Regions from separate parts of the Paenibacillus sp. FSL R5-0378 genome, predicted to be linked through region 1. Evidence: riboswitches for the same ligand, from Rfam matches in the RefSeq annotation. Region 1 holds a riboswitch; each other region holds the start of a gene.
What was found. A riboswitch is a leader RNA that binds a small molecule or an ion and turns the genes downstream of it on or off. The one in region 1 is predicted to bind cyclic di-AMP.
Positions count from the first base shown of each region.

Region 1 (4,555 bases):
GCAGAACTTCCTCTTCATTTCCATGGTATGCGGCTTCAATCACGCAGGTTTCTAGGTGATCTTTCAAAACCACCTTTGCTGTGCTTTCCAATGCTTTTCGAACAGCTGCGATTTGCAGTAAAATCTCGGAACAATCACGTTCATTTGAAGCCATTTCTTTGATTGATCGAACATGTCCCTCGATCCGAGCAAGCCGATTAACGACGGCCTTCATATTTTTATGCGTATGAGAATGTGTATGCGTAACAATGTGAGTATGCTCCCCACCATTACCATGATCATGTTCAGTCATGTCCCAACCCCCTTCTGCAAATTATAACCCCCATAGGGGGATGACAGCAATAATCGGGGGGTATAAGCTCACGTTTACGATGGGAAACCTTCACAAGTTCTTCATAAGTTTTGGGTAGAATGTTTGGGAGATGAGGATTCAATCCAAATAGAAATATGCAAAGGTGTGTGACAAACTGTGAAAAAAGTATTCATTTTTATTAGCCTTGCAGCAATCCTGGTGCTAAGTGCGTGTGGAAACAAGGATAACGCAAACAATAATACGAACATGGACATGGGCAGCGACCATTCAAATATGGGGGATATGGGCAGCATGAATCATTCCGGTTCTGGTGAGGTTCCTGCAGGGTTAAAAGAAGCTCAAAATCCCACCTACAAAGTTGGAGATGAGGTTGTGATCCATGCCAAGCATATGGAGGGCATGGATGGAGCCAAGGCAAAAGTGGTCGGTGCCTACGACACGGTGGCTTATGCTGTAACTTATACTCCTACCACTGGAGGTGAACCCGTTCCCAATCACAAGTGGATTATCCAGGAGGAAATAAAGGATGCGGGTAGTGAGCCCTTGCAGCCAGGAACTAAGGTGACCATGGAGGCTGATCACATGGAAGGTATGAAAGGCGCAGAGGGCACCATTGACTCAGCTGAAAAAACAACGGTGTACATGGTTGACTACACGCCAACTACAGGAGGAAACCCCGTTAAGAATCATCAATGGGTAGTCGAAAGTGAGCTTTCTAAATAGAGTATTTTTTAGCAGGTGAGTGATGCTGCGTGGCACAAGACGGCGAGTTCCTTGTTCCTTATGTACGTTACATGACTGATACTGTAAATATTGGATATAGGCAGCGTTATGACGTGTTATCGACAAGCTCAATGAAGATCATGGTTCGACTGTGTACTGACGGATAAATTAACCGATCTGGCAATGCCAGATCGGTTTTTTGTTTGGCGTCTATATGATGATTTGCCTTAGTTTTTTTGTTGCTCGGAATCAATCCTTTACAAAATTGTTATTTTTTCTTGCTTAACATGTTCCGTTACCAAGATAAGTACCTCGATTTCGGGAATAGTAATCGACAAACTTTACTCAGCTTCGCTGAAACTTCCATAAAATTCAACAAATATCAGTAAAATAGTTACGATTAACGGGAATCTATTAATTAGCCATTGACAAAAAAACTGATTATATACTACATTATGTAGGGTTACATTTTTTTAATCATTATTGCCGAATTTCTTGATACTGAAAACGGGGGAACCATTTTTGGGTGAAATATTCTCATTGAAGAATAGAGGGAACCTTCTACCGAACCCTTAGCTAACTCCGTAGGCATCGGAAGGAGAACTACATAGTGAAGAAAGTAATACTGTCAATGTTAGGTGCGGCCATTGTTTTTTCAGCAAGTGCAACCAGTTCCTTTGCCAGCTCCGTTAAACTCGAAAGTGAGGTGGATAAGGTCGTAGGCACTCCTTATCAGTGGGGCGGCACATCAGTGGCTGGTTTTGACTGTTCCGGCTTTATTTTATACATATTCGATAAATTCAATTTAGATTTACCCCGCACATCTAAAACACAGGCTCAAGCCGGAACTCCAGTAGATCGTGAAAACCTTAGAGCAGGAGACCTGGTATTCTTTAATACGGACGGTACGGGAATATCCCACGCGGGTATTTATATCGGCAATAATGAGTTTGCACACTCTTCAAGCAGTAAAGGCGTTACCATTAGCAAATTATCGGATTCATATTATAAAAATCGGTATGTTACAGCACGCCGCGTCGTGAGTCAACAAAGTTACCTGAAAATGATCAGTGAAATTTGATCTAGTCGGGATAATCTACCTAAAACAAAAATGAAAGCACCGGCTGAAGTCAGCCGGTGCGTTTTGTTGTTTATTCAGGGACGTTGTTCACATTGGGATCAGGCGTATAATTATTTTGATAATCATCATACATCACATCAGTTACCATTCCAGCGGAGGCGTGGTGTAAATCGTGGCAATGGAACATCCATTCACCGGGGTTGTCAGCTTCAAAAGCAACTTCATACGTTTCGCCAGGTTTGACGTTCAGCGTGTCTTTCATGATCGGAGATCCTTGAACTGGCTTGCCATTCTTGCTCAAGACTTGGAAGAAATGGCCGTGCAGGTGCATCGGGTGATCGTCCATTCTGGATTGATTTACAAAGGTCACCTTTACCTTATCTCCTTTTTTTACTTTGATTGTATCCGTGTCCGGAAAAACCTTTCCATTGATCGTGTAAACCATATCTCCATTTCTCATCTCGGTATTTAGATTCATCGTCACGTCTTCATCAAAGCTTTGATCCAAAGAAAATGCGGTTGCAGACATGGTTCCGTACTTCTCCAAATCAAAATCGGGGAGTTCTTCGAAGGCATCGGAAGGGTCGGGCTTCGCATTAGAACCTTCGTATTGAATCATGGCTCTCATATTTTGTGCTCGATTATCCTTTGCGTGTTCTTCCAGCAACCAATTTCCGGGATGATCTGCGGTAAATTCAATGTCATATCGTTCTCCGGGAGCAATCGAGACGAATTGATCCTTGATCACAGCCGGGTCATTCACGGGCTGCCCGTCGGATGCAACAACCTTAAAGGAATGACCGTGTAAATGCATCCGGTGCGTGATGTAGCCGGCGTTAATCAACCGAAGTTTTACTTTTTCACCCTCTTTAACGGTAAGCTTATCGATCGCATCACCTGTTTTTCCGTTGATCGTATAAAGGTCATACATACTCATATCATGTCCTGCCATATTCATCCCATCGTTATCCATGTCCATATCTCCAGAACTCATCCATTCATCGAGCACAAGGGTGTAATCGCGGTCAGCGGTATCTTGGGGGTCTTCGACTACAAGAGAACCATACAAGCCTTTGTCCACTTGATTCACACTGTCTTGATGTGAATGGTACCAATAAGTACCCGGTACGGTGGCTTTAAATTCATAGGTGAAGGTTTTTCCGGGTTCAACAGCATCTTGTGTGACTCCAGGAATTCCGTCCATGTTGTTTGGAACCGGATAGCCGTGCCAATGGATGGAGACAGGCTGCTTGAGTTGATTTTTCAAGTTTACTTTGACTGTATCTCCAACCTTAACCCGGATTTGTGGACCGGGAACCGAGTTATTAAATGTCCATACGGGAATGGTTTTTCCCTTCTCCACTTCGAGATTACTTTCCTGTGCGGTTATGGTGAACTCTTTACCATCCACAACAGGTGTTGCTGTTGTCAGTTTTGCGGATGTAGCGGATTCACTGGAGTTGGAAGTGGGGGTTGAACCCATACTCATTTTTGAATGATCCATGCCGTTCATATTGCTTACTTTCGAGCAGCCTGCCGCAAAAACGGCCACCGAGCTAGCGAGGATTATTGTTCTTAATATCGCTGCTTTCATTTGAAGAACCCCTTTCTAATTCTTTTGATGTAAGCCTCATTCATCATAAAATAAACATGTATAGAAATGATGAAGATGGCTGGGGTAGTATAACTTTAGGCTTGAATATTATACTATAGGGGGGTATACTAATAACAAATCGAGAGGAGGAGTCGAAATTGAAAACCATTACTTTAAACGTAAACGGAATGAGCTGTCAACACTGCGTGAATTCCATTGAAGGAGCTCTTAAGCAAATAGGGGCCGGGGGGAAGGTTAACTTGTCCAATGCTTCTGTTGAAGTTCAATTCGATGAGACCAAACTTACGGAAAGCAAAATTAAAGAGACTATCGAGGACCAGGGTTATGATGTTGTTTAAGAGTGAACCCTTAATATAAGACATTGATGTCGTCAAAATGAAAAAAATCGGGAAGAAGCATAACAGGTCATTTCGTTGTGAGAAATGACCTGTTTGATTATATGGTCTTGCAGAGAACGGAAGTTGAGGTGTAGGAAAAAAAAATCCGCCTATACGTTTGGAGGGAATTCATGCGTAGAATTTTAGTTGTTGAAGACGAGGAGAAAATCAGGGAAGTCATCGTCGCTTATTTAAGAAAGGAAGGGTTTGAAGCGCACGAAGCGTCTGGAGGGGAGAGTGCATGGAGTGAATTAGCCAATCAACCTTTTGATTTGGTTTTATTGGATCTTATGCTTCCCGATATGAACGGAGAGGAATTATGCCAGAAGATTCGAACAGCTTACCCCACACCAATTATTATGCTGACAGCTAAATCGTCCGTTTCACATCGTATTCATGGGTTGTCTGTTGGGGCAGACGATTATATGGTGAAGCCTTTCGATCCT
Region 1 covers NZ_JBBPAY010000001.1:2,798,052-2,802,606, forward strand. Annotated here, with positions in the region: gene MKY74_RS13125 (metal-sensing transcriptional repressor) at 1-292, opposite strand, end outside; gene MKY74_RS13130 (YdhK family protein) at 470-1,036, shown strand; cyclic di-AMP (ydaO/yuaA leader) riboswitch at 1,511-1,642, shown strand; gene MKY74_RS13135 (C40 family peptidase) at 1,647-2,117, shown strand; gene MKY74_RS13140 (multicopper oxidase family protein) at 2,188-3,711, opposite strand; gene MKY74_RS13145 (copper ion binding protein) at 3,870-4,070, shown strand; gene MKY74_RS13150 (response regulator transcription factor) at 4,241-4,555, shown strand, end outside.

Region 2 (4,555 bases), 2.0 Mb from region 1:
TGGCTTTGCCTCACCTCAGGATCACCAAATTCGACGCCAAGCGTCTCCATCTGATCCCACGGCAGCCAGCCGTATAAATCGTATGGAGGCTCGTACACCCAGGCGCAGACGGTCTCAGCATGCTCCCGGGTCATGGGAACGATCATGAAGCTCTCATGTTGGAGGTTCATGTGCAGATCTCCCTTCCAGACCTCCCTGTAGGATTTGAACATTAGAGAAAAAATATTCCGGATTGTCCCAGATATCTGTTTAATTTCAGAATAGAGGGGTAAATGAGGAGTAGCGGGCGGGAATGGAAGGGTTACCCATTTCTGTCCGCAAAAAATCCCGCAAAAGGAGATTTCGGCAAAAATCTCATTCTACGGGATCTCGTACCCTTGCTTTACCTGCATTACTGGACGTCATCTACGTCCTCGGAATCGACGGCGGCGGTTTTGTATTTATCCGTACTCATGATTCGTTTGGCGCCAACGTAGCGGTTGACGTAGTAGCTGTCGCTCAGAGAGCTGATGATCACACCGCGAGAAGTGGAGGCATGTGCGAATTTTCCGTCGCCGACGTAAATTCCGACATGGGATACTCCGGCTCCCGATGTATTAAAGAATACCAAGTCGCCTGCTCTCAGATCACTGCGGGATACGGCCGAACCCATGCTGAACTGGGAACCAGACTGATGGGGCAGATCGATGCCCAATTGATCAAATACATACATTGTAAATCCCGAGCAGTCAAATCCGCTTGTTGTGGTTCCGCCCGTTCTGTACTTGGTTCCGATCGCACTGTCGATCACTTTATCCATCTTGGAATCCGCGAAAGCGCTTCCTGTGCCGACCGTGAGCACGATGGCGAAACTCATGATTGCTGCTGCAAGCTTCTTCTTCAAGTAAAATACCCCTTCCGGCGCCTGCGAGGTTAGCTTAAGGATTCGGTAGAAGGCCCCCTATGATCCCTCTGAAGCAAGATCAATTCACCCATAACTGGTTCCCCCGCTTTCCTTAGTGTGAGGAAATTCGGCATGAACTTTTTACACTATGTATCATTCCCTGGTACTTCTTATTCGTTCGCAACTTTGTGTCAGGTAAAGATTACAAAGTTGTTACTATCGCTGGGACTATTGTAACAAAGGAATCGGACTTTGGCAATTGTTTCTAACAGAAAAAGAAGATTTGTAGGAAAATTTATAGGAAATGATGTTTATTTGTTGGACGAGTGGGTAAAAGAAATGACAAGGGTGGAAAAAACAGGGGAAAACCGTGGATTTACTCGTGTAAAAAAATTTTTTGAAATGCTGTTACCTTTTCGGTGGTTCGTACGTCTAATAAGTAACAACAAACCCGCGGGGCGATTTCGGCAAAAATCAGCGGCGCGGGTTGTTATGGATATGCATTGTTTTCGAGAGATAATCAATTGTAAACCGCAGCTTGATATTTGGCCGTACTCATGACCCGTTTGGCGCCAACGTAGCGGTTGGCGTAGTAGCTTTGGCTCAGTTTGCTGATGGTAACGCCTTTCGAAGAGGACGCGTGCGCGAATTTTCCGTTGCCGATGTAAATACCGACATGGGATACGCCTGCGCCTAGGGTGTTAAAGAAAACCAGGTCTCCTGCTCTCAGCTGGCTTTTGGAAACAGCGGTACCTGTTTTATATTGCGCAGCGGATACACGCGGGAGGTTTAACCCCAGCTTTTGGTACACGTAACGGGTAAAACCGGAGCAATCGAAGCCGTTCGTAGTTGTTCCGCCGGTTTTGTAAGAAACGCCGATCGTGTTGTTAACGATGTGATTCAGAGATGAATCCGCAAATACGCTGCCGGTGCCCATGGAGAACGCAAGTGTAAGGCCCAGCGCTGCGGCTGCCAACTTCTTCTTCAAAAAAATAAACCCCTTCCAATGCCTGCGAGGTTAGCTTAAGGATTCGGTAGAAGGTCCCCTATGATCCCTCTGTAGCGAGATCAATTCACCCAAAATTGGATCCCCCGCTTCCTGGTGCCCGGGAATTCGGCTCGTGATGATTGCACCGGAAATGGACATGCTGACAAGTTACCTATAATCGTACATACCAATCAAATGAACGGACAAATGATGAAATCAGTTACAGCAAAGTCAAAATCGTTACAGCAAAGATTACAAAGTTGTTACTAAGTTCGTACTCGGATTATTTTAACAGAGGATTTATACTTTGGCAAATGGTTAACAATCATTTTACAACAAAAACCCCGCCTCTTTTCAACAGAAAGAGACGGGGTTCTTCTTTTATCAGCGGGTTAAAGTTATGACAAAATTTTAACTATTCCGAAATATTTTTTTTCGTACGGTTCATTTGCTGATGCCACAAATCATATTGGGAGGAGATATTCCATAATTTAAAGATACAGCTGACCATATGGTAGCCCTGTTGGATAATCAGGGTGGCAAGCCCTGCCCAGATCAGAGAGACGCTGCTGGTAATGCCATACAAGAGCAGGCTGACCGTGCCCAGCAGAACGGATATGCCGATGACCGGCAGCGCGCTTCGCAGGCAGATCCAGAGCGAGGAGAACATGCTGGTTCCACCGGTTTTGCCAAACTGCATGAACAGAATCATCTGATGGACGATGTAGCAGTACAGAAGCCAGACTGCAATGTACGGGATGCAGTGAAGCAGCTGGGCATGGTTTTGGATCGCGCTGAGCAGGATGGGATACATCTTCGGGATCATCCAGTATAACGGAGCGGCGATAAGCACCCATTCGATCAGGTGAAAAAGAAACACCGTTTTGCCGTGCAGCTTCATGCCCTGGAAGAAAAACAGTCCGCGTTCTCCCTGATGCTCCCGGTGCAGGCCGTAGAAGATGCCCGCGTGGATAAATGGGGTCAGCAGCATGCGGAGGGCGACCATTCCCAGGAGAACCCAAAGGTAAGTATGCACGGTGCTGCTTTGCGTCAAGCTCATCTGTCCCTCTACATAATAGAGGACCTGGCTGAGTTCGGTCGGCGGGGGATCGGGATACCGCATCAGCAGCGGCACGACCGCCGAATCGATCAGACGGTACAGGAAGTAGCCCCAGAGCAGCTGGTACAGGAACATGATGATCATGACATAAAATTGGTCTTTGACGCTTTTCCAACCGTTAACAATATAGGATTTCACTGCTCTCACCTCACCAGGACAGACTTCCAAGCAGGGTTTCAATCAGCTTGGTAATGCTTACGTTCCAGCGGAGGAGCACTTTATGATCCATGTCCGCCTTCAGGTAGTTGTTCACATGTTTGTTTTCCAGCACGATCGTATAGCCGGGATCGATCATGGCCCAGGCCAGCGGGGAGCTGTATGTCAGCTTGAACTGGGTGCTGGCGTTCTTTACGTCCCAAACCTTTTTGATCTGATGCCCGTCCGTAAACGTGAACAGTATCGGCACCTGCGGCAGATCGCCGCCCTTTTTGCTGACCTTCACCAAAGAATCGTACCGGGGCTGCGCCGAATCCTTATCCTTGCGCACCGTAATTTCGTCGACCGAAAAATCGGCCATCTGGCTGCCGTATACATATTGATCGAAGAAGGTCTGCCACGACTTGCTGGTTACCTGCTCGACCACCTTTTGAAAATCGGCCGTGGCAGGATGTTGGAAACGGTATTTCTTCGCATAGGTGGACATGATTTTCTTCATGGTCTGGGCGCCGGTCAGCGTCTCCATTTCTTTCAGGACCATCTTGCCGCGGTAATACACGTTCAGTGCATATTGATTCTGCGACGTATATTTCCAGGCGTCCTGGGTCAGCGGCGCAGGCGAAGCGATGAGCGAGGACTGGATCGGCAGATTGGGGATGACGCCGTATTCCTGCTCCATCAGCTTATCCTCAGCGTAGGAGGTGAAGCCTTCGTCCAGCCAGGCCTCCTCGAACTCGTTGCTGGCGATCATGCCGTAGAAGTACTGATGGCCGATTTCGTGGATGACGGTCCGCTCGAGATCGTAACCCGGGGAGTCGTCCTTGGCCCCGAAGGCGGTAATCAGCGTCGGATACTCCATGCCGCCTGCCCCGTTGCCTGCTTCGGGCGGGACGACGATAGACAGGGTGGAATACGGATACTTCCCGTACCATTTGCTGAAATATTTAAGCGCGGCCTTGGCGGCGTAAAAATAGCGCTCCTTCAAATCCTTGTGGGCGGGATCGAGATACAGCTTGATCCGGACCCCGGGCACCTCCGCTGAAGAGAACGGCTCCTCGGCGACGATAAAGTCGGGGGATGCGGCCCAGGCAAAGTCATGTACGTCGTCGGCGTAGAACTGATAAATCTTCTCGCCGTTCTTGATCTGTGAGTTCTGTACCGGGAAACCGGTTGCGGCCACCGTGTAGTTCTTCGGCACGTGAATGCGGACGCTGTAAATGCCGAAGTCGGAGTAGAATTCCGAATTGCCGTGGTACTGGTGCAGGTCCCAGCCCTCGCTCGTCCGGCCGCGCGTTCCCACGGGCTCGTAGACGGCGATTTTGGGGAACCATTGTCCGGCCATGACAAAGTTACCGGCGGTTCCCATTCTGGCGAAGATTTTGGGCAGTTGGACTTCGAATTGCATGGT
Region 2 covers NZ_JBBPAY010000001.1:779,623-784,177, reverse strand. Annotated here, with positions in the region: gene MKY74_RS03435 (GNAT family N-acetyltransferase) at 1-170, opposite strand, end outside; gene MKY74_RS03430 (C40 family peptidase) at 392-883, opposite strand; cyclic di-AMP (ydaO/yuaA leader) riboswitch at 887-1,026, opposite strand; gene MKY74_RS03425 (C40 family peptidase) at 1,404-1,871, opposite strand; cyclic di-AMP (ydaO/yuaA leader) riboswitch at 1,876-2,013, opposite strand; gene MKY74_RS03420 (hypothetical protein) at 2,287-3,129, opposite strand; gene MKY74_RS03415 (M1 family metallopeptidase) at 3,140-4,555, opposite strand, start outside.
Region 2: it holds a riboswitch for cyclic di-AMP, as region 1 does, so the genes downstream of both, MKY74_RS03425 (C40 family peptidase) here and MKY74_RS13135 (C40 family peptidase) in region 1, are expected to answer to the same signal.

Region 3 (4,555 bases), 3.6 Mb from region 1:
CCTCCAGCTTATCGTCCATTGACAGCCCGAACGTATCCGCGTTCCCCCAGATCAGCCCGGCCACGAAGGTCGCCATAAATCCGCTGACATGAATCAGGTCCCCTATTAAATAAGAAGAAAGTGCGACGACGATCATCGTGATCGTCGTGTAATCCTTCAGGACGCCAAGCCGGAAATGGGCAACGAGATACGTAAGAATCATAGATACGACGGCGCCGACGAGAATGCCGCCAACGGCGGTTTTTACGAAATCCCAGGCCATCGTCCCGATATGTAAGGAACCGCTGCCCGTCACCGCGGCCAGCAGCGCAAAGGTCAGAATCGAGCCGGTCGCATCGTTGAAGGCAGACTCGCTCTCCACCGTCTCCCGGACTCTTTCCTTGATCTTTACCTGCTTGAACACAGGAATGATCGAAGCGGGGTCAGTCGAGGCAATGACGGCGGCGGCCAGGAAGGCTACGAGCCAGTCCAGCCCGAACAGGTAATGCACGGCAGCTCCGACGATCAAGGTCGTGACGATAACGCCGGGAACGCTCAGCATAGAAAGTGTGATCCATACCTTCCGCAGCCCGCTCAGCTTCAGGTTACGGCCGCCGTCAAACAGAATAAGCGCCGACCCAACGGTGAGGATCAGCTGGTTGATGAGGGAGCTGCTTGTTTCGTTGATCAGATGCAGCCCCTGCCCAAGCAGCATGCCTGCCACGATAAACACAGCAACGTCCGGAAGCCTGAGCCAGGAGGCCAGTCTTCCGGACAGCATGCCGACGGCAATGATAAACAGCAGCAGTATTAAAATGTGATGAATAATTTCGGTCGTCGGGGATTCCATGTCTGTCTCACTTCCGGATTTATGACTTGACGTTCACCGCTTCGCTCTCGAAGCGGTCGATATTGCTGTTGGAGCCAATGATGACCATGATGTCGCCCGCATGCAGCTGGTCCATCGCCGTCGGCGCGACGATGACTCCCTCGGTACGATGGAGCGCAACAATGCTGCATCCGTACCGGGCTCTCGTATTGACTTCGCTCAGCGTCTTCCCGTTCAGGCATTGCGGTACGGTCATCTCCACGATGCTGTAATCTTTGGACAGCTCAATGTAATCCAGCAAATTCGGCGTCACGAGCTGGTGCGCCACCCGGATGCCCATGTCCCGCTCCGGAAAGATGACCCGGTCCACGCCCAGCTTGGACAAGGCTTTGCCGTGCAGCATGGAGATGGCCTTCGCCACTACGGTCTGAACGCCGAGTTCCTTCAGCAGGATTGCGGCCAGGATGCTCATCTGGATATCGTCCCCGATCGCCACGATTCCGCAGTCAAAATTGCGGATTCCCAGCGATTTGAGAACCTCCTCATCGGTTGCATCCGCCACCACGGCGTGGGTCAGATGCTCGCTCATATCATTGACCACTTCTTCATTGATGTCTACCCCAAGCACCTCATAACCCAGATCCATAAGCTCCATGGCCAAGCTTGAGCCGAACCTCCCTAAACCGATCACGACAAACTGCTGTGTTTTCATTTCTTTCCAGATGCTCCTTATCCTTTAATGTTGGTTCTATATATGGTTCTTATAACAATATTGAAACTTTGAATCACCCAAATTCCTTACCCGATAATGATCTTACCTTCGGGATGGCGGTACAGCTCCTTGCCCTTCTTCGGACCAAGCGCGTAGGCGAAGGTCAGCGGCCCAAGACGGCCGGCAAACATCGTCAGGCAGATCAGGATTTTCCCGATCAAGGACAAATGCGGCGTCAGCCCGAGCGATAATCCTACGGTGCCGAAAGCCGAAGTCGTCTCGTACAGGATCATCAAAAAGCTGCTGTCTTCTGTCGTGGACAGAATCATCGATACGCCGACGACCAGAAACAAGGCCAGAAAGGTAATGGTCAACGCTTTGAAAATCCGCTCCTGCGCCAAACGGTACCGGTACAGGACGATATCGTCGCGGCCGCGGATCATCGCGATCACCGCACCGACGAGGATGGTGAACGTCGTGGTCTTGATCCCGCCCCCGGTAGAGCCCGGCGACGCGCCGATAAACATCAGAATGATCGTGAAAAATTGCGATGCCTGGCGCATATCTGCCAAGTTCAGCGTATTCGCCCCTGCCGTCCGCGGCGTGACCGACTGGAACAGCGAGGCGAGAATTTTGCCACCCCAATTCAGCGAACCGAGCGTCTTGGGATTCGTGAATTCAAAGATAAAGATGACGACTGCTCCGACCACAATCAGGGCACCGGTCATGGACAGCACCACTTTGCTGTGGAGCGACAGTTTCCGGTGTACCTGGTAATCCACCAGATCGGACATGACGATAAAGCCGATGCCGCCGGATACGATCAGAAACATCACGACAAAATTGACGAGCGGATCGTATACAAATCCCGTCAGGCTGTTAAAATGGCCGAACAGGTCAAATCCCGCATTATTGAACATGGACACGCCATGAAATATTCCAAAATAGATCGCTTTTCCAAGAGGCATATCGAACGACCACCGGATGGCAAGCAGCAGTGCTCCGCAGCCTTCGATCGTCAACGAAAAAAATATGACTTTCCGGATCAGACGGACGATGCCTTCCATCGTATTCTGATTCATCGCTTCCTGCAGCAGGAGCCGGTCCCGGAGCGAAATCCGGCGCTTGAACACCAGAGCGATCAGCGTGGCCATCGTCATAAAACCGAGCCCGCCGATCTGGATCAGCAGCATGATGACGACTTGACCGAACGTGCTGAAATACAGCCCCGTATCTTTGACAACCAAACCGGTCACGCAGGTCGCCGAGGTTGCCGTAAACAAGGCATCCATAAAATTCAGCGGCTTACCCGTCGTGTTCGAAATCGGCAAGGTGAGCAGTATGGCTCCGATCAAAATAATGGCCGCAAAACCTAGCGTTAATACTTGCGGAGGGGCCAGCCGGAACCACTTCCATTTCCCAATCAATACATTCACCTCTTTAAAAAAGTCAAAAGAAAAAAAGCATCGGAAATCCAATGCCTTTCGGTTTGGCTCCTGCATGCACGACGCCTACGAGGTTAGCTGACGGATTCGGGCATGCACAGGTTGCCCTATTCGCGGACTAAACCGTCCCAACGAAATTCACCCCAAAAAATTGGTTCCCCCGTTTTCACTTGAAATTCGGCGTTCTTATTCATTTGCATCAAAATTATAATCTTTATTGTAGGACTTCACAAAGGCCTTTTTCTGATGAATTGGATGGAAAACAGCCTGATTCGCAATGCAGGTGGACACGGCCTGCGGTTATCTTCTCTTTTCGATGGCTTTCCTTGATTTTCATCGTTTTTTCACCACTATTTTCAGGGTATACTGGTTTTGGGCGAATCTTCTATGTTATGTTTACCGTACTGTATTGGGGGGAATGGTATCTTTATCACATTCAAGGGGGGATTTCATGGACCGGTTAAACCAGCCGCTGGAAATCAGGGCCAATTATAAATGGCTGGGCATTTTGGGGGTCATCGGCCTTATTTTATTCTTTTTTGTACAAGTGTTTCCGCAGACGAGCTCGGAGACGCTAGAGGGGCAAACGACCAAGGTCATCAGCAAATCGGAGGCGGAAGCAGCCGCCAAAGCGTTTGCCTCGGACCGGTTGAATATTCAAACAGGCATTGCCGCCGAACCGCTCGTCACGTACCAGTCGGAATCGGACCTTTACGGTTATTTATCCAGAGAGAAGCTTCTTAACGAATATAACAAGAAATACGAACCGAAGTATCCTTATGACGTGTTCCGGGTCCGGCTGCCCGAGTCGAGCGATCAGGGATATGTCAATGTAGACGTACATATGAACACGGGCAAGGTGGTCGGGTTCTCCATCACGCCTCCGTACTCCAAGTATGCTGCCGCGATGGCTGAATCGAACGAAACCATGCGCAAGCAGAAACTGAGAATTGTGGAAGGCAACATGACGCTGGAGGATAAAGAGGAAATCGCCTCGTCCTGGCTGCAGAAGCTGGGCTATAACACCGGCTCCCTGAAAGTATCGAGCGGCAAGGATGAGCCCGGATTGATCTATACCGACTCCTCCTCGCACATCGGGGAATCGCAGCTGGAATTCAAGTTTGCCTTTGAGGATGGGGAGCTTCACTCCTTCCTCCCTGGATTTTCGGTCCCATCCGCTCATACGGCTTATGTAGAGAAGCAGACCAAAAGCGCCACGATGCTGACCATGCTGGGATACGGACTGTTTACGATCGTGCTCGGCATTCTCGCCATCATTTACAGTGCACTGACGCGGCGGTACACCTCCTTTGCACGCGGGCTGTTTTTGTCCTTGTTTTATTTTGTTGTCTCATTGCTGACGACGTATAACATGCTGCCGGTGCTGGAAGCAGAAGGCTTCTCCCAGTTCGGGATCATCGCGGCCATGGTCGTTCAGGTGATCCTGAGCATTGCGATGACGGTGCTCCTGTATTTCTCCCTGGTCGGCGGGGACGGACTGTGGCGCAAAGCCGGTTACAACGCCTGGGCCCGCGCCAAAGAGCCAGGATACGGGCGTTACGTGCTCCACAGCATGTTCACCGGGTATTT
Region 3 covers NZ_JBBPAY010000001.1:6,397,176-6,401,730, forward strand. Annotated here, with positions in the region: gene MKY74_RS29690 (cation:proton antiporter) at 1-829, opposite strand, end outside; gene MKY74_RS29695 (potassium channel family protein) at 849-1,520, opposite strand; gene MKY74_RS29700 (TrkH family potassium uptake protein) at 1,607-2,947, opposite strand; cyclic di-AMP (ydaO/yuaA leader) riboswitch at 3,015-3,158, opposite strand; gene MKY74_RS29705 (CPBP family intramembrane glutamic endopeptidase) at 3,417-4,555, shown strand, end outside.
Region 3: it holds a riboswitch for cyclic di-AMP, as region 1 does, so the genes downstream of both, MKY74_RS29700 (TrkH family potassium uptake protein) here and MKY74_RS13135 (C40 family peptidase) in region 1, are expected to answer to the same signal.